DNA from 2 places in the Ellagibacter sp. genome. Region 1 is predicted to be linked to the other one. Evidence: predicted binding sites of a transcription regulator. Region 1 holds the regulator's gene; the other holds the start of a gene.

Region 1 (14,706 bases):
GCTCCGACGCTTCGAATCGCGCGCTTGCTGACGCTTATGAGCTCGTCGATCACGGTCTGGCCGAAGGTGTGGTCGTCGTCACGGTTACCGACTTGGCGAAGACGGGCGACCCGGCGTTCAATGCAGCCGCGCGCGCTGCGGGCGTTCTTCTTACTTCCATCGGCGACGAAGAGGAAGCGCTTTCCAATTTGAAAAAGAATGTCGGCAATCGCGTCGTCGGCCATGAGGACGTCACGACGCTGCGCGTTGCGTTCGGGAAGCCGCACGAGCTGATCATCTCGATCGCGAAGGCGGAGGGCTGCGGGCTCATCGTCATGGGAAGCCGCGGCTTGGGCGCTGTCCGCTCGATGTTGGGCAGCGTTTCGACGGCGGTCCTTCGCGAGTCGGAGATTCCCGTTCTCGTGACGAAGTAACGCCTTCCCACGTGGTCGTTCGCGAAAGCGATATATGCCCTGCATCCCGAAGGCTGACATCGGAATGCAGGACATTTTTATGCGACGGGAATATGAGCACTTGCGCGTACTGCCGTCAATAGGGTCGAGGCATTGACGATTTGGCGGCCTCTTAGGCGATGAAGGCGATGGCGCTGCTCGCGATGATTGCGGCGGCATAGAACGACCCAAGCGCGATGTTCACGCTGCAGATCTGCGCCATGGCCCCAATGCGGGCCGGGGGAGCGAGAGGGTTGCTCAAGAGCGCCTTCAGCAAAGGATAGGAAGCTAACAGCGCGAACACCAAGATGATCGCACCGCGCGGGAAGAACACCGCAACAACGACTACGATCGCAGCGAGCCAGCAGAAGACGAGTGCATGGTAGAGCTTGCGAGCACGCGGTCGGCCGAGCAGCGTCGGCAGCGTGCGGCGGCTCACTTCGATGTCTTTCTCGATGTCGAAGGTGTTGTTCGTCATCATGATGAGCCCGATCCCGATGATTGTTGGGATCGACCAGACAAGCACGATGAAATCGAGATGACCCGTGAGGACTTGATAGCACGCGAGCGGAATGAGCCCGCCCATGACGAACCCACTTACCACTTCTCCGATTGGAAGGTAGGAGATAGGCGTTTTGCCAGCTGAATAGGCGATGACGATCACCGCGCCGATGATTCCAAGGACAAGCGGGATCCATCCGGCGCAATAGATGACGTAGACGCCGATCGCGAAGGCGGCGACGAGCAATCCAATTGCCAGGCGAAGCGCCGACGCGGGGTTGATATGGTTGTACACGAGCACAGCGTCGGTTATGTCGACATTATCCTCTTCGCTGTCTGCGCCTTTGACGAAGTCGTAATAGTCGTTGAAGGTGTTGACCGAAGCCTGCATAAGGATGCAGATGGCGAGCAGGGCGCACACCATAAGGACGTCGAGGGCGGGGGAGTGCACGACCGCGCAGCTTGTGGCGACGAGCACGGGCAGAATGGATGCGGGCCATGTGTGCGGAGCGGCAAGCTCGACAGCCATCTTCAACGTGAATCTCTCGTAAGGTTGCTGGTCTTTGCTTGAAACTGATTCGGTCATTGTCTCGTTTTGCCCTTCTTGATATCTCGACGCGCCGCGATGCGCTACCATACTAAGAGGTATTCTACCGTTTTTTAGAAGGTGTGCTCGTTATGCGTCTGAATGTGCCCATATCCGTTCGCTACGGCGAAACCGATATGATGGGAGTCGTCTATCATGCCAATTACATCCTCTACTTTGAGGATGCTCGTGAGAAATATCTCGCTGAGTTAGGATTCCCCTATGCTGATTTGGAAGCGCGGGGACTTATCTCTCCCGTCCTCCATGTCGAGTGCGACTACGGCGAGTCCGTTCGATACGGGGACAAGGTTGTTGTGCAGCTTGCCGTCACCGCGCTCAAACCGACGAAGGTGCAGTTTCGCTACAAAGTCCTCGATGGAGAAGCGCTCGATTTCGACGTGGCGAAGCCGTTTGCGACAGGAATGAGCGAGCATTGTCTTATTCGGCGCGATGATTTTAAGCCGGTGAGCATGAAAAAGGTGGTATCGGAGCTTTACGATCGCTACAAAGCGGCGCTTGAATCAGATTATCAATGAGAGTAACGGCAACGTTTGAAAGGGAGTTTTCTCGTGATTGAACTCGATGATTCCAAGACACTGTTTTCGTTCGGCAAGGATTTGGAGCCAGTACTGAAGGTGCCGTCAGGAGAGACGGTGCGCATCCGTACGAAGGACTGCTTCGGCAACCAGCTACAAGGCCCCGAAGATCAACTGAGCGAAATCGACTGGGAGGCGATCAACCCCGCAACGGGCCCGATTTATGTCGAAGGCGCTGTTGCGGGTGGCACGTTGAAGGTTCATATCGACAATATCGAACTCGATGCGCAGACAAGTTCTTGCACCGGAAAAGACGAGGGTGTTTGCGGCGACCGCTTCAGTGACTGGGCGACGCATTTTTGCAAGGTCGAGGACGGCAAGGTCGTGTGGGATGAGCGCCTGAGCATCCCGGTTGCCCCGATGATTGGCGTCATCGGTGTTGCCCCCGAAGGCGAGCCGGTCAACTGCGGAACGCCGGGCAAGCATGGCGGCAACATGGACAACACCGCCATCGCCGCAGGTGCGACGCTGTATTTCCCCGTTGCCGTCGATGGTGCGCTGTTCGGTTGCGGTGACATGCATGCTGTCATGGGCGATGGCGAGGTGAGCGTGTCGGGCGCAGAAGTTGCCGGTTATGCGACGGTGACGCTGACCGCGTTGCCCGAGCTTTCGGTTCCGAACCCCCTGATTGAGAACGATACGCATTTCGGCATCATCGTTTCCGCCGAATCGCTCGATAAGGCTGCCGAACTCGCGGTTCAGCAAATGGTCGACCTGCTTGCATCGCGTACCAACGAGTCGGAAGCTGACCTGGTCATGCTGCTCTCGCTTGTGGCCGACGTACGTGTCTGCCAGATGGTCGATCCCGAGAAGACGGTTCGCTTCATGGTCCCGAAATACGTGCTCGACGCTATCGGCTTTTCATTATAAGGAGCGAATATGGGCGCTTCCAAGCCCGCCGAGAAGGCCTTAATGCCGCTGCTCGCTGCAGTCCTGGCCGTGTCGCTTTGCCCTCTCGTGCCCGCCGAGGAAGCGCAGCCATAGTCTTCGCGCGCGCCTTCGAATGGGGAATCCTAGAGTAAGCCCAGCGTCAAGCGCAGTGATTTCTCCCTTCCTCTTCATCCGAACTCGAAAAGGAAGGGGGTTGCCTTCTTGAATGCGTGGCTTGCGATTCGGAGAGTTTACGTAATGAAAGACCTCCTCAAAAGAATGGGGGAGCCTGTCTGGTCTATTTGAGTGTCGTAGGATACACTTGTTCATGTCCTGTCATTAATTGCAAATGGAGGTCGTCTTGATGGCGGCCTCCATTTTTTTCACTCGATTGAATTTCTGTATTCGGTTTTGATAGCGTGAGCTACTTCGGCATCTCGTGGGGGAGCAGAGGCGCGAGGTAGCCTTTGTCCGCGAGCGCGCGCCCGATGGTCTCGAGTGCCTCCTCGTCATCGGCCGCGATAAGATGGTAATGGTAGCCTGAAGTCGCAGTGCTCAATGGGGCTGACTTGCCGCTTTCGATGTCGTTGATGAAGCGCGAGATGTCTTCCTCTGTCTCGATGGCGAGCGGGGCGCTCAGAAAACCGTAGGCGCGATGGCTGATTGAGACGTTTACAACGCGCCCGCCTGCGGAAATGATCGTTTCAAGCTCATCTCTAGTTTGCGCGGGATCGTGGTGTACCTTGAACGTTCGCTCGCACAGCCCGCTATCGTTGGATGCCTCGCATCTATCGTTGCGGGCTTCGGCTTTTACCTCTACCGATCTGGTAACTTTGCGCGAATCGCTTTCCAACACATATCCCTGCGAGGTGCCGACAATGCTCGCTCCCGTCTCACGTAAAAGCGCAATATCTTGCACAATGATTTGCCGGCTTACGCCAAGCTGTTGGGCAAGGATTCCACCCGTCAGCGGTTCATCACCGTTTTTTAAAAGAAGAAGCAACGCCTCGCGACGTTTTTGCGCTTTCGATGTCATGATCGCGTCTCGCTTCCGCCAGTTTCTTTGTCCAGCAAGCGTAGGTGCTTCATGGACACATCGAGGATAGGAGAGGAGTGCGTCAAAGCCCCGCTTGATACAAAATCAATTCCCAAATCGATGATAGAGCGCACATTCGCTGCGTCAATATTGCCCGAGCATTCCGTTTGAGCTTTGCCATCGATGAGCGCTATGGCGGCGGCCATGGTGCCATGGTCCATGTTGTCGAGCATGATGATGTCCGCGGCCGCATCCACCGCTTCGCGCACCTGATCGAGCGTTTCGCATTCGACCTCGATCTTGCGCACGAATGGGGCATAGGCGCGAGCTGCTTCGATAGCTGGTCGAATACCGCCAGCTGCGGCGATGTGGTTGTCCTTGAGCATCACGCCGTCGGAGAGGTTGTATCGGTGATTGTGCCCGCCGCCGCATCGTACAGCCTCTTTTTCGAACACGCGCATGTTCGGGGTGGTTTTGCGCGTGTCGATGAGCGTGGTTCCGCTGCCCTCGAGAAGCGCGGCAACCTTTCTCGTGTAAGTGGCGATGCCGCTCATGCGCTGAAGATAGTTGAGTGCCACGCGTTCGCCCGACAGGAGCGCACGAACGTCGCCAAACACCGTCGCTAGCTTTTGACCTGCGACGATATCGCTACCTTCTTCTGCGTATCGTTCGACATTGCTTTCGAGATCGAGAATGGCGAATGTCCGCTCGAACACGTCGAGGCCGCAGAGCACACCGTCGGCCTTCGCGATGAGGTCGACGGCGGCAGGGTGCGCTTCAGGCATGATGGCGGCAGTCGACACGTCCTCGTTGGTAATGTCCTCGGCCAAGGCGGCTCGGATGAGCGGCTCGGCGACGGTAGTCAGTGTGATGGGGCTCATGCGCACACGGCCTCCTTTGTCATGCAGAATTCCTTGTAAGCTTTCGCCTCGGCGCCGATCGGATGCTCGCTGTACGTTTGCGGAAAGGGCGAGGGGAGGCTTTCTTTTCGGGCTATATCCCACGCTGCGCGCTGTGCGAACACGAGCGATTCGAGTAGTGAGTTGCTCGCGAGGCGGTTTTTACCATGCACGCCGTTGCAGCTGGTCTCGCCAACGGCGTAGAGCGAAGGCATAGTGGTAGCGCTGTGCCGATCGACGTGTACTCCTCCCATGAAGTAATGCTGTGCGGGAACGACGGGAATCGGTTCTTGCGTGATGTCGTAGCCCTCGGTCAGACAGTGTTCGTAAATTTGTTTGAAATGGCTCATGATTTCGTTTTTCGGAACATTGGCAAAGGAGAGTCGAACGTAGTCGGAACCTTCTTTAGCCATTTGCTGTTCGATAGCTGCACTCACTACATCTCGTGGTTGAAGCTCGTCGGTGAATCGCCTTCCTCGTGCATCCAGCAGCACGGCTCCTTCGCCGCGGCAGGATTCCGAGATAAGGAATGCGCGTCCGGGTTTGGAAGTGTAGAGCGATGTGGGGTGAATCTGCACGTAATCGGTATGCTCGAGCGCTATGCCGTGAGCTTGTGCAATACGTAGTGCGTCTCCGGTGAGGCAGGGGAAGTTGGTGGATCGCTCGTACATCCCGCCGATACCCCCGCATGCCCAAACGGTGGCGTTCGCGGTGATGGACACCGTCCGTCCATCACCGCTGTGCGCGGCAACGCCTCGACAGCGCTCGCAAGCGTTCTTCTGTTGAGATACCTGACGGGTGTATTGACAGTTTCGGAGACTAACATTCGCTTCGGTGAGGATGTCGTCCATGCAGGTATTTTCGAGGATGCGCACGTTCGCTAATTGCTTTACTGCTGCCAAAAGCTTCGTCGTGATCTCGGCGCCTGTGGTGTCTTGGTGGTAACAGATGCGCGCGCGGCTGTGAGCGCCTTCGCGAGTGTAGCGCAACGTCCCGTCATCGTTTCGAGCGAAGTCAACGCCAAAGTTCATTAAATTGTCGATAACGCTGCGACTCGCGCGAATCATAAGGTCCACGCTTTCGCGACGGTTCTCGAAATGACCTGCTCGCAAGGTGTCTTTAAAGAAGGGCTCATAATCATTGTCGTTACGTTGCATGCAGATACCGCCTTGCGCCAGCATGGAGTCGCATTCATCGAGTGTCGTTTTCGCCAACATGATGACGGACAGCTCGCGCGGAAGGTTGAGCGCACAATACAGGCCTGCCACGCCGCATCCGACGATGACGACGTCGAAGAAAAGGTGTTCGATTCTCTCACCCATGTTGTCCTACTTTGCTGCGTATTCCAGCATGCGCTCAAGTGTCAGTCGTGCAGCGGGGGCAAGGTTCTCGTCAACGTGCACCTCAAAAGGCGCCGGATTGCGTAGACAGGCTGCAAGTTTCGGCAGCGTGACCAGATCCATGTTCTCGCAGCGGGGGGTCGTGGTGGGGAAGTGGAAACGCTTGTCGGTGCCGGCGTTTCTGCGGGTGAGCTCGCGCAAGATCCCCACGACGGTGCAGACGATGAAGTCTTTTGCGTCGGAAGCGGTTGCGTGTTCGATTATGCCTTTTGTGGAGCCGATGAAATCCGCCTCGGCCAGCACGTCCGCCGGGCATTCAGGATGTGCCATTACCACGGCATCGGGGTAGGCTTCCTCAAGATCGATTACCTGCTTTCGGCTGATGGTCATGTGTCGTGGGCAGTAGCCCTTATTCAGAATGACATGCTTATCGGGAATCTGCTCGGCAACGTAGCGACCTAAGTTCATGTCGGGAATGAACAGGAGGTTGCGCTGTGGCAAGGAGCTGCAGATTTTCACGGCGTTCGAAGAGGTGACGCATACGTCCGACCACGTTTTCGCTTCGGCGGTGGAGTTCACGTAGCATACGACGGCGAGGTCGCCGGCGTACTTCGCGCGGATAGAGTCGATGTCGGCCTTGCGGATCATGTGCGCCATCGGGCAGTCCGCAGCAGGTTCGGGCAGGAGCACCGTTTTCTTAGGGTTCAGCAGTTTCGCCGATTCTCCCATGAATTCCACGCCACAGAGTACGATGGTCTGCTGAGGAAGGTCAACGGCAAGCTTTGCCAGCGCGAAGCTGTCTCCAACGTAGTCGGCAATATCCTGCACCTCGGGTGGCACATAGTAATGAGCCAGGATGACAGCGTCTTGGCTTGTTTTAAGCCGCTTTATTTCGGCCGACAATGCTTCGATGTTGACAGCTGCGTCGTGTTCCGCTGATGCCAGAGCATCTGAGGCGTGCGTTGTGTTTGGCCTGGAATCGCGATTGCCTAGTTCGTTCATGCTCGCTCCATGTTTCGTATCGTTGCTCACGGATTGAGTATGACGTAGCACTTTACAGATGACTTGTCATCTGTAAAGTGCACACCTTATCTTCATTTGTTTAAGATTACATAACGCCTATTATCAATCATTTATATCTAGTATAAGAGCGGATGCATGGTGAATTAGCGAACCCTTGAATGGGCTTTTGATTGAAGCGTGGTTTGGCTAGCCGAAACGCTGTCGTTTCTCTAGCCCCAGGTGGACGTAGCTGTTCCTGCGGTGTTTACCGCACCGCCTCCGAAAAGTGTCGTCAGGTTACCGGTCTGTGAGGCTTCGAGCACGGCTGGCATCACGAGCGCCAGCGAAATGACATTAAGGACAAGCGCTATCGTGCAGATAATCAGTGCAATGGCGCCTGGTTTTGCCGCTTGCATGACCTTTTGTGAAAATGCTTGGTCTTGCGGTTGTTTTTTCAGCATGGTGTTGATTCTCGAACGAGCTATCAACGAGCATATAAGTCCTGCCGTACTCAGCAAGACTCCGCCGATGATGAGCGAGACAGGTCCAGCGATGTTGGCGAACGTAATCAGTTTCCTCGTTGAGGCGAGTTTTTGCTCTATTTCTTCGCTATTCCGCACTGCTATCCTTCGTCTCGTAAATTATCAAGTTGTTGACCTGGGGTTTCATATATGAAGCTCTGAGAGCCGTTCTAAGATACGATCTTGGTTTCTTTGGGCAACTATGCCGTGGAAATCGTTAGCTTTGAACGCCGCTGCTTCCGAATCCGAAGTCGCCGCGCCCGGTTTCGTCCAATGAGTCTCTGCATTCGAAGTTTGCGTTCTCTACCTTCATGATAACGAGCTGAGCAATGCGGTCGCCTTTTTGCGCTTGGAAGGTATCTTTTGGGTCAAGATTGATCAGGGTGACCTTCAGCTCGCCTCGGTAGTCGCTGTCGATAAGTCCCGGCGTGTTGACGATAGATATTCCGTGCTTCACAGCAAGGCCGCTCCTCGGCATAACAAAGCCTGCATAGCCTCTTGGCAGTGCGATTGCGACTCCTGTTGGAACAAGCTTTCGTTCGAAGGGCTTGAGCGAAAAATCTTCGGCTGAGCGCAGGTCTACGCCTGCGTCGCCCTCGTATGCGTAACGGGGAACCTCCAAGGTTTCATCAAGCCGTTTTATAGGAACGAGTAACTGTTCTGGCATGATTTATCGCAACTCCTCAAGTGCTTCAGCGAATTCTTCAATGTTTTGAAAGTCTTTGTATACGCTCGCGAACCTGACATAGGCGACATCGTCGAGCTTTGCAAGGCGCTTCAGCGCCATATCGCCAAGTTCTTTCGATCTTATTTCGGTGCGTGAGGTATTGCGAAGCTCTGTTTCGATGCTGTCGATCAAGTCGTCGACCTGCTCTTTCGAAATCGGCCGCTTGGCGCATGCGATAAGCAGGCCCCTGAACAGCTTGTTGCGATCGTAAGCTTCGGACGAACCATCGACTTTAACGATGACAAGCGGGTTATCGCCTAAGCGCTCGTATGTGGTGAATCGGCGTTGGCATTTCAGGCACTCTCGGCGCCTTCTAATCGATGTTCCGTCTTCGGATGGGCGTGAGTCTACGACTTTTGATTCAAGGTAGCCGCAGGAGGGACAACGCATGCGCATGCTCCTTTAAACTTTACTTCTGTTAAAGGTATCATACCGTATGGATTGTCCCTTACGGCTTTGATCAGGATGTCCGCACAATTGAAGATGCGGATACCACCAAAAGGTTTCTTACAGGAAAAACAGGATAAACGAAGCGATTGTCATTGCGACGCCGCATGCGATTACGTGTGATGGCTTCATATCGCTGTGGGAGATGCCGCGCAAGGTTCCTTCTTTGAGGCTTCGCACCATCTTGCGATCATCGAGTGGCGTGGTGAAGAGCGCTTTGAGTTGGGAGAAGTCTGAAGGCTGTGCCGCCGTGCTGTTCTGTTCGAAAGACTCCCAATCGAACTCGTTTTGCGCAATAGCTGGGAACTCGATGATGGTCGCAGATTGCGATTGCTCTGCTGAACTGGGCTTCAGCGCGGCTGATCCGTGTACGGGGTACCTCATTTCGAAATTTCCCATCTTTGTGCCTCCTTGCCCTTGCGTAGAACCTTTGTTCGCGTTTATAATAAATCGAACAAAGGTTCACGTCAATAATTATTTCAAACATTTGTTCGATTTATTGAAAGGACGCACTATGGCCACCAAAGTGACGAAGCGTCAACAAGCTGTTCTCGATTGCATTGAGGATTGCATTCGGGAAAAGGGCTACGGGCCGACGGTTCGTGAGGTATGCCATGCTCTGGGGCTTTCCTCCCCTTCCACCGTCCATGTCCACCTGAAGGCTCTCGAAGAAAAGGGCCTTATCAAACGAGACCCTTTAAAATCTCGATCAATTTCGCTTACCTACCCTCTTGAGGGCTCATCGGTACAGGCGAGCTCCGTTCCAGATGTCGTTCAGCCGAGCTTTAGTAAAATCGTGAACGTGCCTCTTGTGGGCGATGTCGCTGCAGGCGTGCCAATTCTTGCTGAAGAGAATATTACCGACACGATTTCCCTTCCGACCGACATTGTCGGCGATGCCCCCTCGTTCCTCTTGTCCGTGCGCGGCGAATCAATGATCGAGGCAGGTATCAACGACGGCGATTATGTGGTCGTTAAGGAGCAGCCAGTTGCCAATAACGGCGATATCGTTGTCGCTATCATCGACGATGGGGCAACCGTGAAGCGCTTCTACAAGGAGAAAGACCATATCCGGCTTCAGCCGGAGAACTCCTCCATGGATCCGATTATCACCACGAATTGCTCTATCGCGGGCAAGGTAGTTGCGGTGTTCCGTCGTTTGTAAGGTAGGGCTGAAAGGCGTTGACATAGCTTCGGGGGACGAACATTGTGATGGCGGTCCCCTGCTCTTCGTGGGTTTCGCTCACGATATGGCAGCGCTCATGAGCCTTTGCAACAAGAGCCCCCTTTGCATAGGGAATGAGGACGCTCATATGCGTATCGGCAGCTGAAGCGGCTTGCGCGATTCGTTTGACGAGCTCCTCAATCCCCTCTCCTGTTGCAGCGGATATCGCAATCGACTGCGGGTAACGGGACTTGAGAGCGCTAATGTCTTCGTCGCTTAGCAGATCGCACTTGTTGAATACCTCGATTCGAGGGATCGATTGAGCGCCGATTTGCTCGAGCGTCTCGTCGACGGCATCGCGTTGGCCCTCTCGTTCGCTTGAGGAAGCATCAACTACGTGCAGAATCAAATGCGCTCCCGTGATTTCATCGAGTGTCGACTTGAATGCCTCAATCAAGGTCGTCGGCAGTTTTTGAATGAACCCAACGGTGTCGGTGACGGTTATTTCACGCCCTTCGGGCAGCTCGAACTTCCTTGTCGTGGAGTCGAGGGTTGCAAAGAGCTTGTCATAGCTGAGGACATCGGCGTCGCAGAGGCGGTTGATCAAACTTGATTTACCTGCATTGGTGTATCCGGCCAGAGCAACGCGGAACATGCCGCTCGAATATCGTTCCTCGCGCTGCAGCGACCGAACGTCAGCTAAGTGAGCGAGCTCGCGCTTGATGGAGGTGATTCGCTTGCGTACCATCCTTCGGTCGACTTCGAGCTGGCTTTCGCCTTCGCCGAAGCGCGATCCGACACCGCCCCCCATGCGATTCGAGGCGAGATGCGCCCACATGCCGCGAAGGCGGGGGTAGAGATATTGGTTCTGTGCGAGGCGCACCTGCAACCTGCCCTCTTTCGAGGCGGCATGGAGCGCGAAGATGTCAAGGATGAGCGCCGTGCGATCGATGATCTTGACGCTCTTATCGACGGTCTTTTCGAGGTTAGATTGTTGCGACGGGATGAGCTCATCGTCGAATATGACCAGGTCCGCCGCATATGAGCGAGCAAGCTGGGCAATCTCTTCCGCTTTGCCTGTTCCGACGAACGTTCGAGGATTGGGTGATTCGAGCTTCTGCGTCGTCTTCGCGACGGTGTCAGCTCCCGCAGTGTCGGCGAGGCGCTCAAGTTCGGCGAGCGAAGAGTCGAGGGACCACTTCTGGTTCGGACGATCAACCCCGACGAGGATTGCTCGTTCCCGCTGTTCCTCAAACGTCGTTTGCGCTCCCTTGGTGAGCACCGTGGCGAACTGCTCCATGCTTACAGGACTACCGTTCCCTCGAACGCCTCGGCGGCAGGTCCCGTCATCATGACATGGTCGTCCTCGGCCCAAAGGATGTGGAGCACGCCACCGCGGAGGATGAGGTCGTTTTCGCGTCCGGTGCGTTCGGTCAACGCAGCAGCGACGCAGGTTGCGCATGCGCCCGTGCCGCACGCAAGAGTCTCGCCGCAGCCGCGCTCGTACACGCGCATCTCGATTCCCGCCTCTCCGATGTGGGCAAACTCGATATTGGCCTTCTCGGGGAATACGGGGTTCGACTCGTAGAATGCCCCGATTTTCTCAAGGTCGAGCGTCGCAAGTGACCTTTCCTCAGAAGTGAACAGGTCTTTCGGCAGTGCGTTGAAGTCGTTGATGAAGGTGATCGCATGAGGGTTGCCCATTGAGACGCAGGTGAAAGCGAACGGCCCCCAGGGCGAGTCGATTTCGATTTCGCGAGCATAGGCCGCGCCCGCCGGAGACGTTGCGTTCGCCTTGGCGTTAACGGGAACCTCGCTCGGCTCGAGGATCGGATGGCCCATATCGACCGTTGCTTGGGTCATCCGATCCTCATCGTCGACAGTGAAGCTGATCGGCTTCGGTCCTGCGAGCGTATCAGCGACAAACGAGCCGTCGCTCGCCTGCACGTATCCACGGTCGACGAGGAACTTCGCGAAGCAGCGCACGCCATTGCCGCACATTTGGGCAAGCGTTCCGTCTGAGTTGATGTAGTGCATATAGGCGGCGCACTCTGGTCTCTCGGAGGGGCGCACAAGAATGACGCCATCGGCGCCGATGCCGAAATGACGATCGCAAAGCCAGGAAACCTGGGACGTGGTCAGCTCGATCTCGTTAGAAAGATCGTCCACGAAGACAAAGTCGTTGCCAGCTCCGTTAAGTTTGGTGAATGAAAGCTCCATAGGTGCATGTCCTCTTTCTGTTGGCTTAGGCGCCCATTGTATCAAGTGAGTGTTGCGCTTGTGTTGCGATTGCTTCAGCGTTTCCGGAATCCGCGTCAATCCATGCAATTCGCGTATCTTTGCGAAACCATGTACGCTGTCGTTTTGCGTATCGTCGTGTTGCGGTCTTGATCTGCTCGATGGCCTCGTCAAGCGAGATATCCCCATCGAGGGCAGATACGATTTCCTTGTATCCGATAGCCTGAGGTGCGGTGATACCCTGGCGAAAGCCTTTGTCGAGCAATCGTTCAACCTCGCAGACGAGACCACATTCGATCATGTTGTCTACACGCCGTTCGATTCGCTTGTTGAGTATTTCTGGATCAACGGCGAGTCCGATAAACTTGGCAGGAACAGCTTGAGGAATCGATGCGAGATTCTCCTTTTGGATCGCATACGTTGTGCCCTCTTCGAGAAGCTCGAATGCCCTGATCACGCGTCTTACATTGTTCGGATGGATGACGGACGCGCTTTCGGGGTCTCGCTCGCGTAGTCGCTCCCAAAGGTTATCGGCGCCGTTTTCCTCGTAGTAGGCAGTCCACTTTTCGCGTACGGGGTTGTCGACCTGCTCCCCTTTCGGGAAGTCATAGGCATCGATTGCCGCGCGGACGTAGAGTCCCGTTCCCCCGACAAGCAGTGCCCTCTTTCCACGTTTGTCGATATCAGAGAAGCATTCTCTTGCATATTCCTGATATATGGCTGCCGAATACGGCTCCCCCGGGTTCACGAGGTCGAACCCGAAATGGGGAACAAGCCGTTCCTCTTCAGGAAGTTTGCCAGTGCCAATGTCCATGCCGCGGTAAATCTGCATGGAATCGGCGCTCACCACTTCCCCACCGAGATTTTGCGCAAGCAGCTGCGCAACGTCGGTCTTTCCTGATGCCGTCGGACCAACGACGCAGATGACAGGGCGCATAAGCGGAAGGCTGATGGTCGTCTTCCCCGTTTCGTCGATCATGGCGTTTAGAGACGATCGTCCGCGCCCAGCACGTGGCCCGAAAGGTACCATGTCTTAGCGTCGTCAATCTTGACGTTCACGAACGTGCCGGCAAGTTCGCTCGGCGTTATACCCTGAGGAGCGAGCGCGTGCACGGTTTGGTTCTTGGGGCTTTTGCCTGCGATCATTCGCTCATCGCGTTTCGAGGATCCCTCCACAAGGATAGGGACAACACTTCCGACATCCGGTTGGTTGAGCTCGAATGCGCGCTTTTGGACAAGGTCAACGAGGCGGTCGAATCGCTCCTGGATAACCTCGCGCGGTGTGGAGTCTTCAATCTGAGCCGCAGGCGTACCTTCACGCTTCGAGTAGATGAAGGTAAATACCTGATGGTAGCCAACCTCTTCCACGAGGCGGTACGTGTCCTCGAAATCTTTTGCCGTTTCACCTGGAAAGCCGACGATGATGTCGGTCGACAGGGCGATATCGGGTCGTACGTCGCGAATCTTGCTGATAAGGCGCAGGTAGTGGTCGCGCGAATAGCGCCTGTTCATTGCCGCGAGAATGGCGTTGGAGCCCGACTGCACGGGAAGGTGGAGCGCAGGCATGAGCGATCGCAACGAACCGAACTTCTCAATAACCTCGTCGGTAAGATCCTTCGGATGGCTCGTTGCAAAGCGAAGCCGTTCGATTCCCGTTTGGTCGACGGCGTCGAGGATGTCGGCAAAACGAGGTTTTCCGTAAAGGTCGCGGCCGTAGGAGTTCACGTTCTGTCCGAGCAGTGTAATTTCTTTCACGCCAGAAGCGACATAGCGCTCGGCCTCGGCGACGATATCCTCAATCGAACGTGATTTCTCGCGACCGCGGACATAAGGAACGATGCAGTAGGAACAGAAATTGTTGCATCCGATGGTGATGGGTAGCCACGCCGCCCAAGAATGCTCACGGCTTGTCGGGAGCTCGGTCGGGAATTCGGATGAGGCGGCGAGCACCTCGACCTGCTTCCCCTGTCCCTCAATAGCTGCCTCGAGCAAACGTGGAAGCGACCCGAGGTTGTGCGTGCCGAACACGACATCGAGATGAGGAAGGGCCTCAGTGAGCTTCTCCCCGTCGCGCTGCCCGATGCAGCCGCCGACAGCGATGACGCGCTTCGACAGAGGAGATTCTGCACGAAGTGGAATGTTTTTCATGGAGGCGACCTGGCCATAGAGGCGCGTATCGGCTGCTTCTCGGACGCAGCAGGTCATAAAGACCACGACATCGGATTCCTCAACGGTTTCCACCATGAGTGCTCCGAGCGCCTCGAGCATGCCCGCTATGCGCTCGGAATCGTGTTTATTCATTTGGCATCCGAAGGTGTGGATGCAGAACGTAAGCCCATTGATGGGT
Region 2 (14,706 bases), on a different contig from region 1:
TCATCTGCCTTCTGTGCACGCAGAAAGCGAATGTGGAAAACGTGGTTGCCGCCGCGGTCGCGATGCTCGGCGTCTACGTGTTCAAGCTGGTGGGGCTCACCGGCCCCGCGATCCTTCTCGGCGCGGTAGCGGGCGTTGTCGCCGCCTTGTGCGTGTCCCAGGTGCGTCTTGCGCGCTCGCGCGAGAGTGCGGCGTACGAGGCTCGCATCGAGGAGGCGTGCGTCGGCGGGGAAGGCGCTAGCAAGAAGGGAGGTGAGCGCGAATGACGTGGGAGGAGTACTTCATCGTCTTGGGGTCGTGCATGGTGACGATGCTCGCCTGCCGCGTGCTGCCGCTCTTTCTTCTGAAGGGGCGCTCGCTGCCCGACGCCGTGGAGCGTGCGCTCGGCTTCATTCCCTCGGCGGCCTTTGCCGCGCTCGTCGCGAACGATCTGCTCTCGCCTGGAATGTTCGCTGCCGGTATATGGCCCGCGGCTATGCCCCTGGTTGCGAGTGCCGTAGTCGTGGTGGTGGCGTGGAGGACGAAATCACTTCTTGGCTGCGCGGTGGCAGGTGTGGTATCCTACGCTTTGCTCACGCTCATTTAGCGAGAGTGAAAAGTATCAACGTAAAGACCGGGATGTATACGACGCTTCGTCAAGAAGAGCAGTCCAGGACCTCTCTCGGAAACTCGTCGGATTTCAAGTGCAATGCTATTGCGCTTGGTTAACGTGCGCAGTATAATGTCCAACTGTGTCTTTACACCGATATGTACAAAAACGGTTTCAAAAGAGAGCATAGAAGGAAACGAAGATGGACATCATTCGCGCTATCGAGCAGCAGCAAATCAAGCAGGACATCCCTGATTTCAAAGTGGGCGACAACGTGAAAGTCCACTACCGCATCGTCGAAGGCAACCGCGAGCGTATCCAGGTGTTCCAGGGCGACGTCATCCGCCGTCATGGTGCTTCCTGCCGCGAGACCTTCACCGTTCGCAAGATCAGCTTCTCCGTGGGCGTCGAGCGTACCTTCCCGGTTCACTCCCCCAAGATCGACAAGATCGAGATTACCCGCCGTGGCGACGTGCGTCGCGCCAAGCTGTACTACCTCCGCAAGAAGGTTGGCAAGGCTGCGAAAATCAAGGAGAAGTCGTTCCGCTAAGGCGAACACTTCGTTTGCATCCATTGAAAAGGCCCCTCGGGGCCTTTTCTTGTATCGTGGCCACGGCGCGCGTGCGCGCAGAGGCGTGGAAGTTCGAAGGAGACGCTCATGGGCGTGACGGTCGCCGAGATAAAGAAGAGGCTTTCCGAGGCCGATGCGGAGGAGTTTGCTGTGCTCGAGCGCGCGCTCGTAGCAGACGAGCGCAAGGGCGTTCGAAGCGCGCTCGCCGTGGCGAAGAGGCGCCTTCAGGCTGAGGCCAACGAGGAGGCACGCTTGGCCTCAATGTACTCTTTCGAGCGCTCGCTGTGCGGAGAGAACCCCCATGCTGTTGTGGTCGGGCTCGACGAGGTGGGCCGCGGCCCGCTTGCGGGGCCCTTGGCGGTCGGCGCCGTCGTCTTGCCTGCGGACTTGAAGATTGCGGGCTTGAACGACTCCAAGCAGGTGAAGCCTGCCGATCGCGAGCGCATCGCGGCAGAGGTGAAGCGTGTCGCGCTTGCCTGGGACGTGCACTACGTCGAGCCCTCCTACATCGACGACCGCGGCATGACGGCGTCGCTTAGGCTCGCGTTCTCAAGCGCTGTTAAGGCAATCGAGCAAACGGGCGTGCATCCCGATGTCATACTCCTCGACGGTAATCCGCTGCATCTCGATCCGCGCGAGGTCAATGTCGTGAAGGGCGACGGAAAATGCGCATCGATAGCGGCGGCTTCCATTGTGGCGAAAGTCGAGAGGGATGCGCTCATGTGCCGCTATGCGGAGAGCTATCCCGAGTATCACTTTGCCGAGAACAAGGGGTATGCAAGTCAAGCCCACATCGACGCCATCGAGCGCGTGGGCTTAAGCCCCATTCACCGCAAGAGCTTCTGCACGGCGTTCACGCAGCAAACGCTGTTCTAGCAAGGTTTTCGCCGCTTTTGGCTAACGACTGCGACCTTCGACGCTGGTGAGGCGAATCGCTGCTTGATTCTTGCCAGGTTCCTGCCAGGTTTTTGCGATTTGCTGGCGATATTGTGTCAGGTATTTTCTCCTTCGCGACGACTTTGCAACGTGTATCCGGCTCCTTTCCTTGGCATTCGCTGCCGCGGATTGCCACCTTAGGCGTAAGGAATCGGCAAGGACCCTGTGCATGTTCTGGCAGGATGCGTCTCTATGATGTTGCTCCGTCCCCGAGAAAGGAGCACCATCATGACGAACCAACCTGTCGCTTGCGCGTCCGGAGAGGATCCCGCCCCGAAGCAGCGCAAGCCCAAAAAGGGCTCATCGAGCAAGAAGAACATGCACAACAAGGACCTTGGCCGCAAGGGCGAGGAGGCGGCCGCGCGCTACCTCGCGAGGCGCGGCTACGATATCGTCGAGCGCAACTGGACCTGCATCGCCGGGGAAGCGGACATCATCGCCTTCGATGGGGACACCATCGTGTTCGTGGAGGTGAAAACCAGGACGAGCGCCGCAAACGGCCTTCCCGGGGAGGCCGTCACCAAGGAGAAGCGCGCGCGTTACGAGAAGATTGCCTGCTTGTATCTCGAGCATTCCGAGGTAACCGACGTGCCGGTCCGCTTCGACGTTGTCGCGCTCACCCTTATCGGACCCGATCGCGCATTCATTCGTCATCATATCGACGCGTTCGGGGTTGGTTGGTGATGTATGGCCGATGCACGGTGCTCGGCGCGACGCTGCGCGGGGTCGAGGCGATACCCGTCGACGTCGAGGTTGCGGTGTCAAACGGGCTTCCAGGCTTCTCTATCGTGGGCATGGGCGACGCTTCGGTCCAAGAGGCGCGTGAGCGCGTGCGGGCCGCCCTTCGGTCGAGCGGGTTCCAGATGCCGAGCGACAAAATCGTTGTTAACCTTGCGCCGAGCTCCCTGAGAAAGACCGGCTCGGGCCTCGATCTGCCCATTGCCGTTGCGCTTCTGGCCGCAACGGGGCAAATCGATCGTGCCTGCATCGAGAACCGCCTGTTCGTCGGGGAGCTTTCGCTCGAGGGCTTCGTGCGCGGCGTGGCAGGCTCGCTCGCCTTCGCGTTGTGCGCTAAAAAGAGGGGTTGCTCGCTTGTGTGCGCCGAGGACGGCGAAACGGTGAGCGTCGATGGGCTCGCCCAGTACGGCCTGCGATTTCTCGGCGGGATGCGCGCGGCAGCCGACTTGCCCTTGCTCTCGCCCCTTGTTCCTGAAAGCGCTGTGTGCGATCTCGATTTTCGCGATGTCGCAGGGCATGAGGTCGCCAAGCGCGCCCTGCAGATAGCGGCTGCGGGAAGGCATGGGGTGCTCATGATGGGGCCTCCTGGGTCGGGCAAGACCATGCTTGCCTCGCGGCTGCCCTCGCTTTTGCCACCCCTCTCGCAGGAAGAGGCGCTTGAAACTGCTCTTATCCATTCGGTGGCGGGGGAATCGATCGCAGCGATCCTGTCGGGGGTGCGGCCGTTTCGCAAGCCCCACCATTCGGCATCGCTTGCGGGGCTGGTCGGGGGAGGGTCCCCGATTCGCCCGGGCGAGATAACACTTGCGCACAACGGCGCGCTCTTCCTCGACGAGCTATCCGAATTCAAGAGCTCGGTTCTGCAGGGCATACGCCAGCCGATGGAAACCGGGGAGGTCAGACTTACCCGCGCCGACGGCACGGTCACGTTCCCCGCGAGGTTCATGCTGGTCGCGGCTTCGAACCCTTGCCCGTGCGGTCATTTGGGGGACGAGGAGACCGCATGCACGTGCACGCTCACCCAGGTGAAGAACTACCAAGGACGCATAGGGGGTCCGCTTATGGATCGAATCGATTTGCATCTCGATGTTCAGAGGATTCCCCCGAGCGACGTAATCGCGACGGGGTCGGGAACGTCGTCGGAGACGCTACGGGAAGGGGTGTTGAAAGCGAGGGAGTTCGCGCGGTGGAGGTCGCTGCACGACGCGGGGGCTCGCGTGTCGGCATCCGTTTCTCCCGATAAGGCCGCGTCGGGACCAAGACGGCCGGCCGACTTGGTGCGCGATTGCCACCTTTCCGAGTCGAGCCGCGAGTTCTTCGAGCAGTCCGCGAAAGCCCACAACATGAGCGGCCGCGCCATCATGCGCACCCTCTCCGTTGCGCGCACCATTGCCGATATGGAAGAGTCCCACGAAGTGCTGATGACGCATCTGTGCGAGGCGCTCAGTTTCCGGGTGAGGGAAGGGGTGGGCGTATGAGCGCGACGGCTGCGCAGACCGCGGTGCTCTCTGGGCCTAAATCGGTCGTCGAGCGGGGGAGTGAAGACTACCCCGAGTGCTTTTTGCGGTGCGGTTCTCCTCCCGATCGCCTGTACGTGATCGGCGATGTCACGGTCTTGCGGATGCCCTCGCTCTCTGTCGTGGGCGCCCGTAAGGCGACACCCTACGGGCGCGGATGCGCGCGGCGCTTCTCGACGCTCGCCGCTGCACGGGGCCTTGTTATCGTATCGGGCGGCGCGCGCGGGTGCGATTCCGAGGCCCATCGCGCGGCGATTGCCGAAGGCGCGCCGACGGTGGCGTTTCTCGGCGGCGGCTGCGACCGTATCTACCCGGCGGAAAATGCTGCGCTCTTCCAGTCGATCATCGATGGCGGGGGCGCTGTCGTCTCCGAGCGCGACTGGACGTTCCCGCCGGTGCCGTATGCCTTCCGCGCGAGGAACCGCCTCATAGCAAGCCTCTCCGCGGCAACGCTCATCGTCGAGGCGGGGCTGCCTTCGGGCACCTTCTCCACCGCAGATGAGGCGCTCGCGGCAGGAAGCGAGGTTCTTGCCGTACCTGGGTCGATAACATCGGCGTCCTCCCGCGGGGCAAATCGCCTGATTTCGCAAGGGGCGGTGCCTATCATCGACGACGATACGTTTCTCGATGCCCTTTTCAGCATATACGGATGCTTGAGGCAGGAGATCTTCTCGGGTGAGGGCTCAGGGGATGGCGCTTTGGCGGGCCGTCAGGCCGCCGATTCCCTCCTCGCGGCGCTTCGGGCCGAGCCTTTAGGGATGGAAAAGCTCCGCGATATCGCGCGAGAGTGTGCGCCTACTGGCGAGGACCCGTGGGTCTGGCTCATGCTGCGCTTGGCGAAGCTCGAGCAGGAAGGGGAGGTGCAGCGGTATCCCGACGGGCGCTTCGGGCCGGTGGTGCGCCCTCTGGTATAATCTCACGACGCGGGCGCCGTGCCCGCTCTTTTGCACTGAGAGGCCGGGTCTTTCGCCCGCTGCCTTTTGCTTTCGAGGAGGAATCGATGGGCGACAGTCAACGTGTGGTGCGCATTTTGGGCGCAGGGCTCGCGGGCAGCGAGGCGGCGCTCCAGCTCGCCGATCGCGGCATTCGTGTGGAGCTTGTCGAGATGCGCCCCGAGGTGGGCACCGCCGTGCATAAAACCGGTAACGCCGCGGAGCTCGTGTGCTCGAACTCGCTTAAGAGCATCAACCCCGACAGTGCTGCGGGAATGCTCAAGGCGGAGCTCTCTGCGCTCGGGTCGCACCTTATCGAGATTGCGATGCGCAACCGGGTGGCCGCGGGCGGCGCGCTCGCCGTTGACCGCGATGCGTTCTCGGGCGAGGTCACGGCGCGCCTTTGCGCCCATCCTTGCATTGAGATCTCCCGTCGTCTCGCAAGGAGTCTTGATGAGGAGGCGGTGGGCGTCGACGCGCTCATCGTCGCCACCGGTCCTTTGACCGAGGGCGATCTGGCCCAGTCGCTGTGCGAAGCAACAGGTTCTGACAACCTAGCCTTCTTCGACGCTGCGGCGCCCGTCGTCATGGCGGAGTCCCTCGACCGCGAGAAGCTCTTCTCCCAAAGTCGCTACGAGGAGGGCGCGGGCGATTACCTGAACGCCCCGTTCAGCAAGGAGGAATACGAGGCTTTCGCTCAGGAATTGGTGGGGGCTGAGCGCGTGATCAAACGGGAGTTCGAGTCGAAGGACCTCTTTCAGGCGTGCCAGCCGATCGAGGAGATCGCCCGCACGGGAATCGACGCGCCCCGTTTTGGGGCCTTGAAACCCGTGGGGCTTACCGACCCGCGTACGGGTCGCAGGCCTTGGGCAGCGCTCCAGCTGCGCGCCGAGGACGCCCATGGCGAAAGCTACAACCTTGTCGGCTTCCAGACCAACCTCACGTTTCCCGAGCAGCGGCGTGTGTTCCGCATGATTCCGGGGCTCGAGAGCGCCGAGTTCGCGCGCTATGGGGTCATGCACCGCAACACCTTCATCAACGCGCCTTCGCTTCTCGACTCCAACCTGAGGTTCCGCCCAGAGATTGAGGCGCGGTGGGGCGTTCCCGTCCATGTGGCGGGGCAGCTCGCCGGCACGGAAGGCTATTGCGAGGCCATTCGCTCGGGGCTCCATTCGTCGCTCGCCGTCGTGGCCGAGCTTTCGGGCGAGAAGCCGCTTCCTCTTTCCGAGGATACGGCGTTCGGCGCGCTCATGGGCTACGCGACCGACCCTCAGACGACGGGGTATCAGCCGATGCACGTCAATTTCGGCATTATGCGCCCGCTTGACGAGCGAATCCGCAACAAGCGCGAGCGCTATGCGGCCTACGCACGCCGCGGGTCCGAGGCGCTTGCAGACTATTGCGGCCAGCTGCGCCAGCGCGGGCTCCTGCCTTCGGAAGAAGGGGGCAAGCGTTAGCTTATGGCTGCGGAAAACAAGCGATCTTCCTCGGTGGCGGGTGATGAGGCTGTCGCTGAGGAGCAGCAGATTGACGCCGTGGTCTCATGCGCTATCGATGACTTCTGCTCTGCGCTCGTTGCAGAGCGAAACGCTTCGGGCAACACCGTTCGCGCCTATCGGACCGACTTAGGGGACTATGGCCGGTGGGCTTATCGCGAGAAGCTCGATGCGCTTCATGCAAGTCATCGAGATCTGCGGCGCTATCTGGCCCAGCTCGATGCGGCGCGCTATTCGCGCAGGACGGTCAACCGCCGTCTTTCGGCGCTGCGCACGTTTTTCCGCTGGCTAAATGTGACCGGCCGTGTGGACGCCAACCCGGCGAGCGCGCTCATCGGGCCGAAGAGCGGAAAACACCTCCCGCAGGTTCTTCGCCCGCGCGATATGGCACGCCTGCTGTCGGTCCATGCTTCGCGCGATTTGAAGGGGCGCCCCCGCGAGCAGTCGCTCACCGACATGCGCGACCAGGCGATACTCGAATTCCTCTACGCGTGCGGTGCGCGCATCTCGGAGACGTCGGGGCTACTCGCTGCCAATATCGACTTCGACGAGGGCCAGGCGCGCCTGTTCGGCAAGGGCTCGAAGGAACGCATCGTTCCTTTGCACGATTTGGCCGTGGACTCCCTCAGACGATACGCGCTCGTGGCGCGCCCGAAGCTGCTCGACGGCAAGGAGTGCCCGTACTTTTTCGTGTCGACGCGCGGCAACCAGATGAAGACCGACGCGATGCGCAAGATGTTCAAGGCGACGGTGCGCGAGGCGGGGCTCGACGACTCCCTGTCGCCGCACGATATGCGCCATACCTTCGCGACCGACCTTCTCAACGGCGGCGCCGATTTGCGCAGCGTCCAGGAAATGCTCGGGCATGCCCAGCTTTCCACCACGCAGGTGTACACGCATCTGTCGGTGGAACGGCTTAAGAAGGTGCATGACCAGGCGCTTCCTCGTTAGTACGTCATTTTCCCAGAAGGTGGCGAAGGGCGGCGACGGGGTGGGTGAAGAGCATGCGCGGGCCTGAGAAGCGCATGACGGCGCGAATCGCCTCGCGCTTCGCGGGCGCGTAGCAGTGGATGGGGCACGAGTTGCAATCCTTCTTCTCGTGCATCTTCAAGCAGCGCTCCGTGCGCTTCGCGCAGTACGCATCGAGCTCGGCGCATGCGGCGCACAGGGGCTTCCCGCATACTGCACGGGCCTCATGCGGCTCATCTTTGTGGTTCGCGGCGCAATACAGCGCGATCATCTGGGAAACCGTCCGCTTCTCGCGCTCTCGCCGTTTTCGGGTTTTCGGTGTGTCTTCCATGGCTAACAGTGTAGCAAATGGAATGCGGCATCAAGGGAACTCCATCGGGGAAGCGGGCTTTGGGCCCCTCACGTGCCTGCAAGGCTTGGGCGGCTTGCCGAGGGCGGTGCAGTCGCGTCCCGTCTAGGGTTGTGCAGCTACATCTCGTCGAGAGTGGTGCAACTATGTTCCACCCGTCGAACATCCTGTGCCGTTTTAGCGAACAGATGTTTTCTCATTGATGGCCTCGCGCGCGCTGCGATACAATCGTTCGGCTAAACAGATATCTTTGGAAGATGAGGGAACATGGGACAAAACTCGATCGTCATCAAGGGCGCTCGCGAGCATAACCTCAAAAACGTCGATCTGGAAATCCCGCGCGACAAGCTGGTCGTCATAACCGGTCTTTCGGGCTCGGGCAAGTCAAGCCTTGCCTTCGACACCATGTACGCCGAGGGTCAGCGACGCTATGTGGAAAGCCTGTCGAGTTATGCACGCATGTTCCTGGGCCAGATGAGCAAGCCCGACCTCGACAGCATCGACGGCTTGTCCCCGGCGGTCTCCATCGACCAGAAGACCACCTCGAGAAACCCGCGCTCCACCGTGGGCACCACTACTGAAATCTACGATTACCTGCGCCTTCTGTTCGCGCGCGTGGGCATCCCTCACTGCCCGGAGTGCGGGCGCGTCATCAAGAAGCAGACGACCGACCAGGTGACCGACGATATCCTCGCGCTCGCCGCCGATGAAAGCACTCGCGCGATTATCATGGCGCCTGTAGTCACGGGCCGCAAGGGCGAGTTCACGAAGCTCTTCGCCGACCTTGCGAAGGAGGGCTTTTCCCGCGTGCGCATCGATGGCGAAATCGTGAAGCTCACGGGCGAGCCTATCACCTTGAACAAGAAGATCAAGCACTTCATCGACGTTGTCGTCGACCGCGTCGTGCTGAAGAAATCCGCCACGACCCGCATCGCCGAGTCGGTGGAGAACGCGACGAAGCTCGCCGAAGGGCGCGTGCTTGTCCAGGTGCTCGGCCCCGACGGCAAGCCCCAGGGCGAGGCGGGTGGTACGTCAAGCGGCGCTACGGGTGGGCTCGGCGAAGGGGAACACCTCTTCTCGCTCGCGCTCGCCTGTCCCGAACATGGTCATTCCATGGACGAGCTTCAGCCGCGCGACTTCTCCTTCAACGCACCGTACGGCGCCTGCCCCGACTGCCTCGGCATCGGCAGCCGCGACGAGGTCGACCCCTCGCTCGTGGTGCCCGACCCGTCCCTTTCCCTTGATGAGGGCGTCATCGCGCCGTTTCGCACGGGGAACTACTATCCGCAGGTCATCAAGGCGGTAGCGGCGCACATGGGCGTCGACTCGTCCACGCCGTGGGAGGACATGCCGCGCCGCGCGCAGAAGGCCATCATGTCGGGCCTCGGCAAGGAGAAGGTGCGCGTCGACTACGTCACGGTCGACGGCCGCGAGACGTACTGGTACATCGAGTGGGAAGGTGTGCTCGCTGCTGTTATGCGCCGCTACCAGGAGGCGCAGACCGACACGCAGCGCGAGCGCCTCGAGCAGTATTTCGCGACGGTGCCCTGCCAGACCTGCCACGGTAAGCGCTTGAAGCCCGAAATCCTCGCTGTCACCGTGGGCGGCAAGTCCATCCACGATGTGACGGAGATGTCAGCCGCCGATTCCTACGCGTTCTTCAGCGGCCTTTCGTTCTCGGGTCAGGCCGAGCGCATTGCGGGGCCCATCGTGAAGGAGATCAAGGCGCGACTGAAGTTCCTCGTGGACGTGGGACTCGACTACCTGACGCTCGAGCGCGCCACCGCCACGCTGTCGGGCGGCGAGGCACAGCGCATCCGCCTCGCCACGCAGATCGGCGCGGGACTTATGGGCGTGCTTTATATCTTGGACGAACCTTCGATTGGCTTGCATCAGCGTGACAACGAGCGGCTTATCGCCACGTTGGAGCACCTGCGCGATCTCGGCAACACCGTCGTCGTGGTCGAGCACGACGAGGACACCATCCGCAGCGCCGACTTCGTGGTCGACATGGGGCCGGGCGCGGGCGAGCGCGGCGGGGAAGTGGTCGCGGCGGGAACTCCCGCTCAGATTATGAAGGCGAAGCGCTCGCTCACGGCGGATTATCTGTCGGGCCGTCGTAAGATCGAGGTGCCCCAGACCCGCCGCCATCCCAAGCGCGGATCCATCAAGATGACGGGTGCTTCGGAGAACAACCTGAAAAACGTCACGCTTGAGGTGCCCATTGGCACGTTCACCGTGATCACCGGCGTATCTGGCTCGGGCAAAAGCTCGCTTATCACCGATACGCTCGCGCCTGCCCTGGCCAACCGCGTGAACCATGCGCACCGGCGCACGGGCGCGTACCGCAAGATCACTGGGCTCGAGTCAATCGACAAGGTCATCAACATCGACCAAAGCCCTATCGGTCGAACCCCTCGCAGCAACCCTGCCACCTATATTGGGCTGTGGGACGACATTCGCGCCCTGTTCTCCTCGACGCAGGAGGCGAAGGCGCGCGGATATGCCCCAGGTCGCTTCAGCTTCAACGTGAGCGGCGGCCGCTGCGAGGCCTGCAAAGGCGACGGCCAGATTAAAATCGAGATGCACTTCCTTCCCGACGTGTACGTTCCCTGCGAGGTTTGCGGGGGGAAGCGCTACAACCGCGAGACGCTCCAGGTCACCTATCGGGGGAAGAACATCGCCGAGGTCCTCGACATGACGGTCGAGGACGCGCTTGCGTTCTTCGAGCACATCCCCGGCATTAAGCGTAAGCTCCAGACGCTGTTCGACGTGGGACTTGGCTACATTCGCCTCGGTCAGGCGGCAACGACCCTTTCGGGCGGCGAAGCCCAGCGCGTCAAGCTTGCAAGCGAGCTTCAGAAGCGCTCCACGGGAAAGACGTTCTATATTCTCGACGAGCCGACGACGGGCTTGCACTTCGAAGACGTGCGCCAGCTGCTCGTCGTGCTGCAGCGCCTGGTTGACGCCGGCAACACGGTGCTCGTCATCGAGCACAATCTCGACGTCATCAAGTCCGCCGACCATATCGTCGACTTGGGCCCTGAGGGAGGCGAGCGGGGCGGAACGATCATCGCCACTGGTACGCCTGAAGAGGTAGCGCAGGTGGAAGGTAGCTTTACCGGAAAGTTCCTCAAGAAGATGCTGGGCGATCATGCGGGGTAGTTCGGTCGCGAAGGGCGTTCTGCTCACGGCGGGCGGCGCCATATGCTGGGGCTTTTCCGGCACGTGTGCGCAACTGCTCATGGATATCTACGGCGTTTCCTTAGCGTGGAACGTATGCGTGCGCCTTGTGTTCGCCTCGTTGCTCTACCTGGTCTTTTGCGCGGCAACGCATCGCGAGCAGCTCCTTTGCCTGCTTAAACAGCCCCGCGAGCTGGGACGCCTTCTCGCGTTCTCCATTTTCGGCGTGCTGCTTGTCCAGGTGTGCTACCAGGGGTGTATCTCTGTCAGCAATGCGGGCACGGCGACCGTGTTCGAGCGATGCGGCCTCATCCTCATCATGCTCATCACCTGCGTGAAAGCTCGCCGCACCCCGATGCGCCGCGAGCTTTTAGGCGTCGTTTTGGCCATCGTCGGCACAATCTGCATCGCGACGAAGGGAAACCTCGGCATGCTCGCCATTCCCGCCGAGGCGCTCATGTGGGGCGCGGCATCTGCGTGTGCGCTCGTCTTCTATACGATGATGCCGGTACGCTTGCTTGAGCGATGGGGGAGCGTTGTCACCACGACGGTCTCCATGACGATGGCGGCGATCATCGCGAACGCCGTAGTGCAGCCGTGGAACATGCACGTCGAAGTGACCCCCGGCATCGTCGCCGCCATGGCGGCGCTGGTAATCATCGGCACGTTCTTCGCCTACCTGCTGTTCTTGCAGGGTGTGAAACTTGCGGGCCCCATGCGCGCGGGGCTTGTCGGCAGTATCGAGCCGGTTGCGGCGATGGCGTTCTCCACGCTCTGGCTCGGAACGCCCATCACTCCCTTCGACATCGCCGGCTGCGCGCTCATCGTGATCATGGTGCTGCTCGTGACGCAGCGCGAGGAGGAGGCGCCTCGCGAGGTGGATCTTTCGAGTGGGGACGCGCAAGCGGTTGAGGTCAAGCTCTCGGTTGAAGGTGCGCAAGCGGCTGATTCGGAGCCCTCCGATAAGTCCGCGCAAACACCCAAGGTTGAGCTTTCGGGGAAGGCTGCAAAACCGATCTTCAAATAACCCGAGGAAAGCGCATCTTCCATTCCGCCTGCGGGCTTTCTTGCCGTGCGCCTCAATATCGAGACCGTTCACATAATGGAGTTACGATTTCTCTCTTCGTAACACTGAATGCTGTTCTGTCTGTTATAGTGTGTTACAGATTTGTATCCCGTAACACTAAGCAGGTGCGCCGAAAACGCATCAGCTGCGCGCTCTGCTTGGCCGATGAAAGGACATCTCGATGAAAAACTTTTCAAGGCGAACGTTTTTGCAGGCGGCAGGCGTGAGCGCGGCTGCGGTGGGCTTCGGCGGCGTGTTGAGCGCGTGTGCAAGCGATTCGGGCTCGGGCAGCTCGGATAAGGGCGCCACTTCGAAGAGCGAGGGACACGCATCGCAGGTAACGGTCTCCATGCCCGTGAGCAGCGAGCCCGCCGCTGGCTTCGACCCGTTCGTCTCCTGGGGCTGCGGCGAGCATGTGCATGAGCCGCTTATCCAGTCCACGCTTCTGACCACGACGGCCGATATGGGCTTCGAAAACGACCTCGCGACGGCGTATTCCTGCAGCGACGACGGCCTCACGTGGACGTTCACCATTCGCGCGGACGCGAAGTTCACCAATGGCAAGGCGCTCACGGCGCATGATGTGGCCTACACGATCAACGGCGTTGCGAACAGCGAGGCCAGCGAGTGCGATCTGACTATGGTGGACAAGGCGGTCGCCGTAAACGACGAAACGTGCGAAATCCATCTGAACAAGCCCTTCAATGCTTTCCTATACACGTTGGCCGTTATCGGCATCGTTCCCGATGGCGGACACGGCAGTGATTACGGCACCAACCCGATCGGCAGCGGCCGCTACATGCTGGAGCAATGGGACCACGGACAGCAGGTTATCCTGAAGGCCAATCCCGACTACTACGGCGATGCCCCGAAGATCGATCGCGTCGTGGTGGTGTTCATGGAAGAGGACGCAAGCCTTGCGGCGGCTCGCTCCGGCCAGGTGGACGTCGCCTACACGGTGGCCACCTACGCCGATCAGCAGCCGACGGGCTACGACCTGCTGAACTGCACATCGGTAGACTCGCGCGGAATCTCCCTTCCCACCATCGCGGCGGGCGCTACGAAGAAGCAGACGGGCGAGGAGTATCCCGCAGGCAACGATGTCACGCAGGATCTCGCGGTGCGCCGCGCCATCAACTATGGCGTGAACCGTCAGACGCTTATCGACAACGTATTGAACGGTTATGGCGAGGTCGCGTATAGTGTGAGCGACAATATGCCCTGGTCATCTGACGATATGCGATGCGAGCGGGATATCTCCCGCGCCAAGGCGTTGCTCGACGAGGCGGGCTGGACGCTCGGGTCCGACGGCGTTCGCATGAAGGACGGCGTGCCGGCAGCGTTCGATTTGTACTACTCGGCTTCCGACTCGGTGCGCCAGGCCATCGCCATGGAGTTTGCCAACCAGATGGGCGAGCTTGGTATCAAGGTGTCGCCGAAGGGTGCAAGCTGGGACGACATCTACCGACACCAGTTCAGCGACCCCGTCGTATGGGGCTGGGGCTCGAACAGCCCGATCGAGATCTACAACCTGAACTACTCGACGGGCAATGGCAACTACGCGTGCTACGAGAACGCGGCGGTGGACGCGCATCTGAACGCCGCGCTGGCCAACCCTGTGATCGCCGATTCGTACAACGAGTGGAAGCTTGCCATGTGGGACGGCGAGAACGGCGTGGCTCCGCAAGGCGCTGCCACGTGGGTGTGGTTCGCCAACGTCGACCATCTGTATTTCGTTGCCGATGGCTTGAAGGTTGCCGATCAGAAGCCGCATCCGCATGGACATGGCTGGTCGATCGTGAACAACGTCGACAAGTGGAGCTGGTAGGCGCAGCTTCGCATGACGAAATATCTTGCTCGACATATCGTGCGGTTCGCGCTGCTGATGCTTGCCGTGGGGTTGGTGGTGTTCGCGCTGGTGAGCATGTCGCCGATTGACCCCGTGCAGGCGAACGTGGGGCAGGCTGCGTATGTGAATATGTCGGAGGCCAAACGAGCTCAGCTGGCGAGCTACTGGGGCGGCGACGTGCCGTTTTGGGAGCGCTTTGCCAACTGGGCAGGTGCCCTTATGCAGGGCGACATGGGAACATCGCTCAGGTTCAATGCGCCGGTGTCCGAGGTCATTGCGCATCGAGCCGCCAACTCGTTGGCGCTCATGGGCATCGCGTGGCTGCTCAGCGGCGTGTTGGGGTTCGCGCTCGGTGTTGCGGCGGGCGCTCGCCGCGGCGGTGCGCTCGACCGGGTGGTTCGCAGCTATTGCTTTCTTTTGGCTTCGACCCCCACGTTCTGGCTCGGCTTGCTCATCTTGATGGTGTTCGCCGTGCAGCTCGGCTGGTTCCCCATCGGGTTCTCCGTACCTA

Evidence for each region. Region 1 encodes LexA, which represses DNA repair genes until DNA is damaged. Its sites were predicted from a motif close to CNAACANNTGTTNG; they were not measured.
Region 2: a site for LexA is predicted at 8,279-8,292, ahead of uvrA (excinuclease ABC subunit UvrA). Genes of this name have one in related genera too.

What each region holds. Positions count from the first base shown of each region.
Region 1 covers NZ_DBFSAP010000036.1:27,442-42,147, forward strand. The annotation lists gene ACMRQN_RS04575 (universal stress protein) at 1-413, shown strand, start outside; gene ACMRQN_RS04580 (prenyltransferase) at 565-1,518, opposite strand; gene ACMRQN_RS04585 (acyl-CoA thioesterase) at 1,611-2,054, shown strand; gene ACMRQN_RS04590 (acetamidase/formamidase family protein) at 2,088-2,984, shown strand; gene ACMRQN_RS04595 (3H domain-containing protein) at 3,409-3,837, opposite strand; partial or broken gene ACMRQN_RS04600 (HTH domain-containing protein) at 3,853-4,020, opposite strand; gene nadC (carboxylating nicotinate-nucleotide diphosphorylase) at 4,017-4,901, opposite strand; gene ACMRQN_RS04610 (FAD-binding protein) at 4,898-6,241, opposite strand; gene nadA (quinolinate synthase NadA) at 6,248-7,261, opposite strand; gene ACMRQN_RS04620 (hypothetical protein) at 7,492-7,881, opposite strand; gene dut (dUTP diphosphatase) at 8,000-8,449, opposite strand; gene nrdR (transcriptional regulator NrdR) at 8,453-8,899, opposite strand; gene ACMRQN_RS04635 (hypothetical protein) at 9,017-9,355, opposite strand; gene lexA (transcriptional repressor LexA) at 9,471-10,121, shown strand; gene hflX (GTPase HflX) at 10,081-11,421, opposite strand; gene dapF (diaminopimelate epimerase) at 11,424-12,341, opposite strand; gene miaA (tRNA (adenosine(37)-N6)-dimethylallyltransferase MiaA) at 12,367-13,338, opposite strand; gene miaB (tRNA (N6-isopentenyl adenosine(37)-C2)-methylthiotransferase MiaB) at 13,344-14,706, opposite strand, start outside.
Region 2 covers NZ_DBFSAP010000004.1:72,256-86,961, forward strand. The annotation lists gene ACMRQN_RS00450 (AzlC family ABC transporter permease) at 1-266, shown strand, start outside; gene ACMRQN_RS00455 (AzlD domain-containing protein) at 263-586, shown strand; gene rplS (50S ribosomal protein L19) at 792-1,139, shown strand; gene ACMRQN_RS00465 (ribonuclease HII) at 1,248-2,036, shown strand; gene ACMRQN_RS00470 (YraN family protein) at 2,325-2,780, shown strand; gene ACMRQN_RS00475 (YifB family Mg chelatase-like AAA ATPase) at 2,780-4,312, shown strand; gene dprA (DNA-processing protein DprA) at 4,309-5,265, shown strand; gene trmFO (methylenetetrahydrofolate--tRNA-(uracil(54)-C(5))-methyltransferase (FADH(2)-oxidizing) TrmFO) at 5,352-6,740, shown strand; gene ACMRQN_RS00490 (tyrosine recombinase) at 6,744-7,730, shown strand; gene ACMRQN_RS00495 (nitrous oxide-stimulated promoter family protein) at 7,735-8,079, opposite strand; gene uvrA (excinuclease ABC subunit UvrA) at 8,365-11,262, shown strand; gene ACMRQN_RS00505 (DMT family transporter) at 11,252-12,307, shown strand; gene ACMRQN_RS00510 (ABC transporter substrate-binding protein) at 12,528-14,174, shown strand; gene ACMRQN_RS00515 (ABC transporter permease) at 14,187-14,706, shown strand, end outside.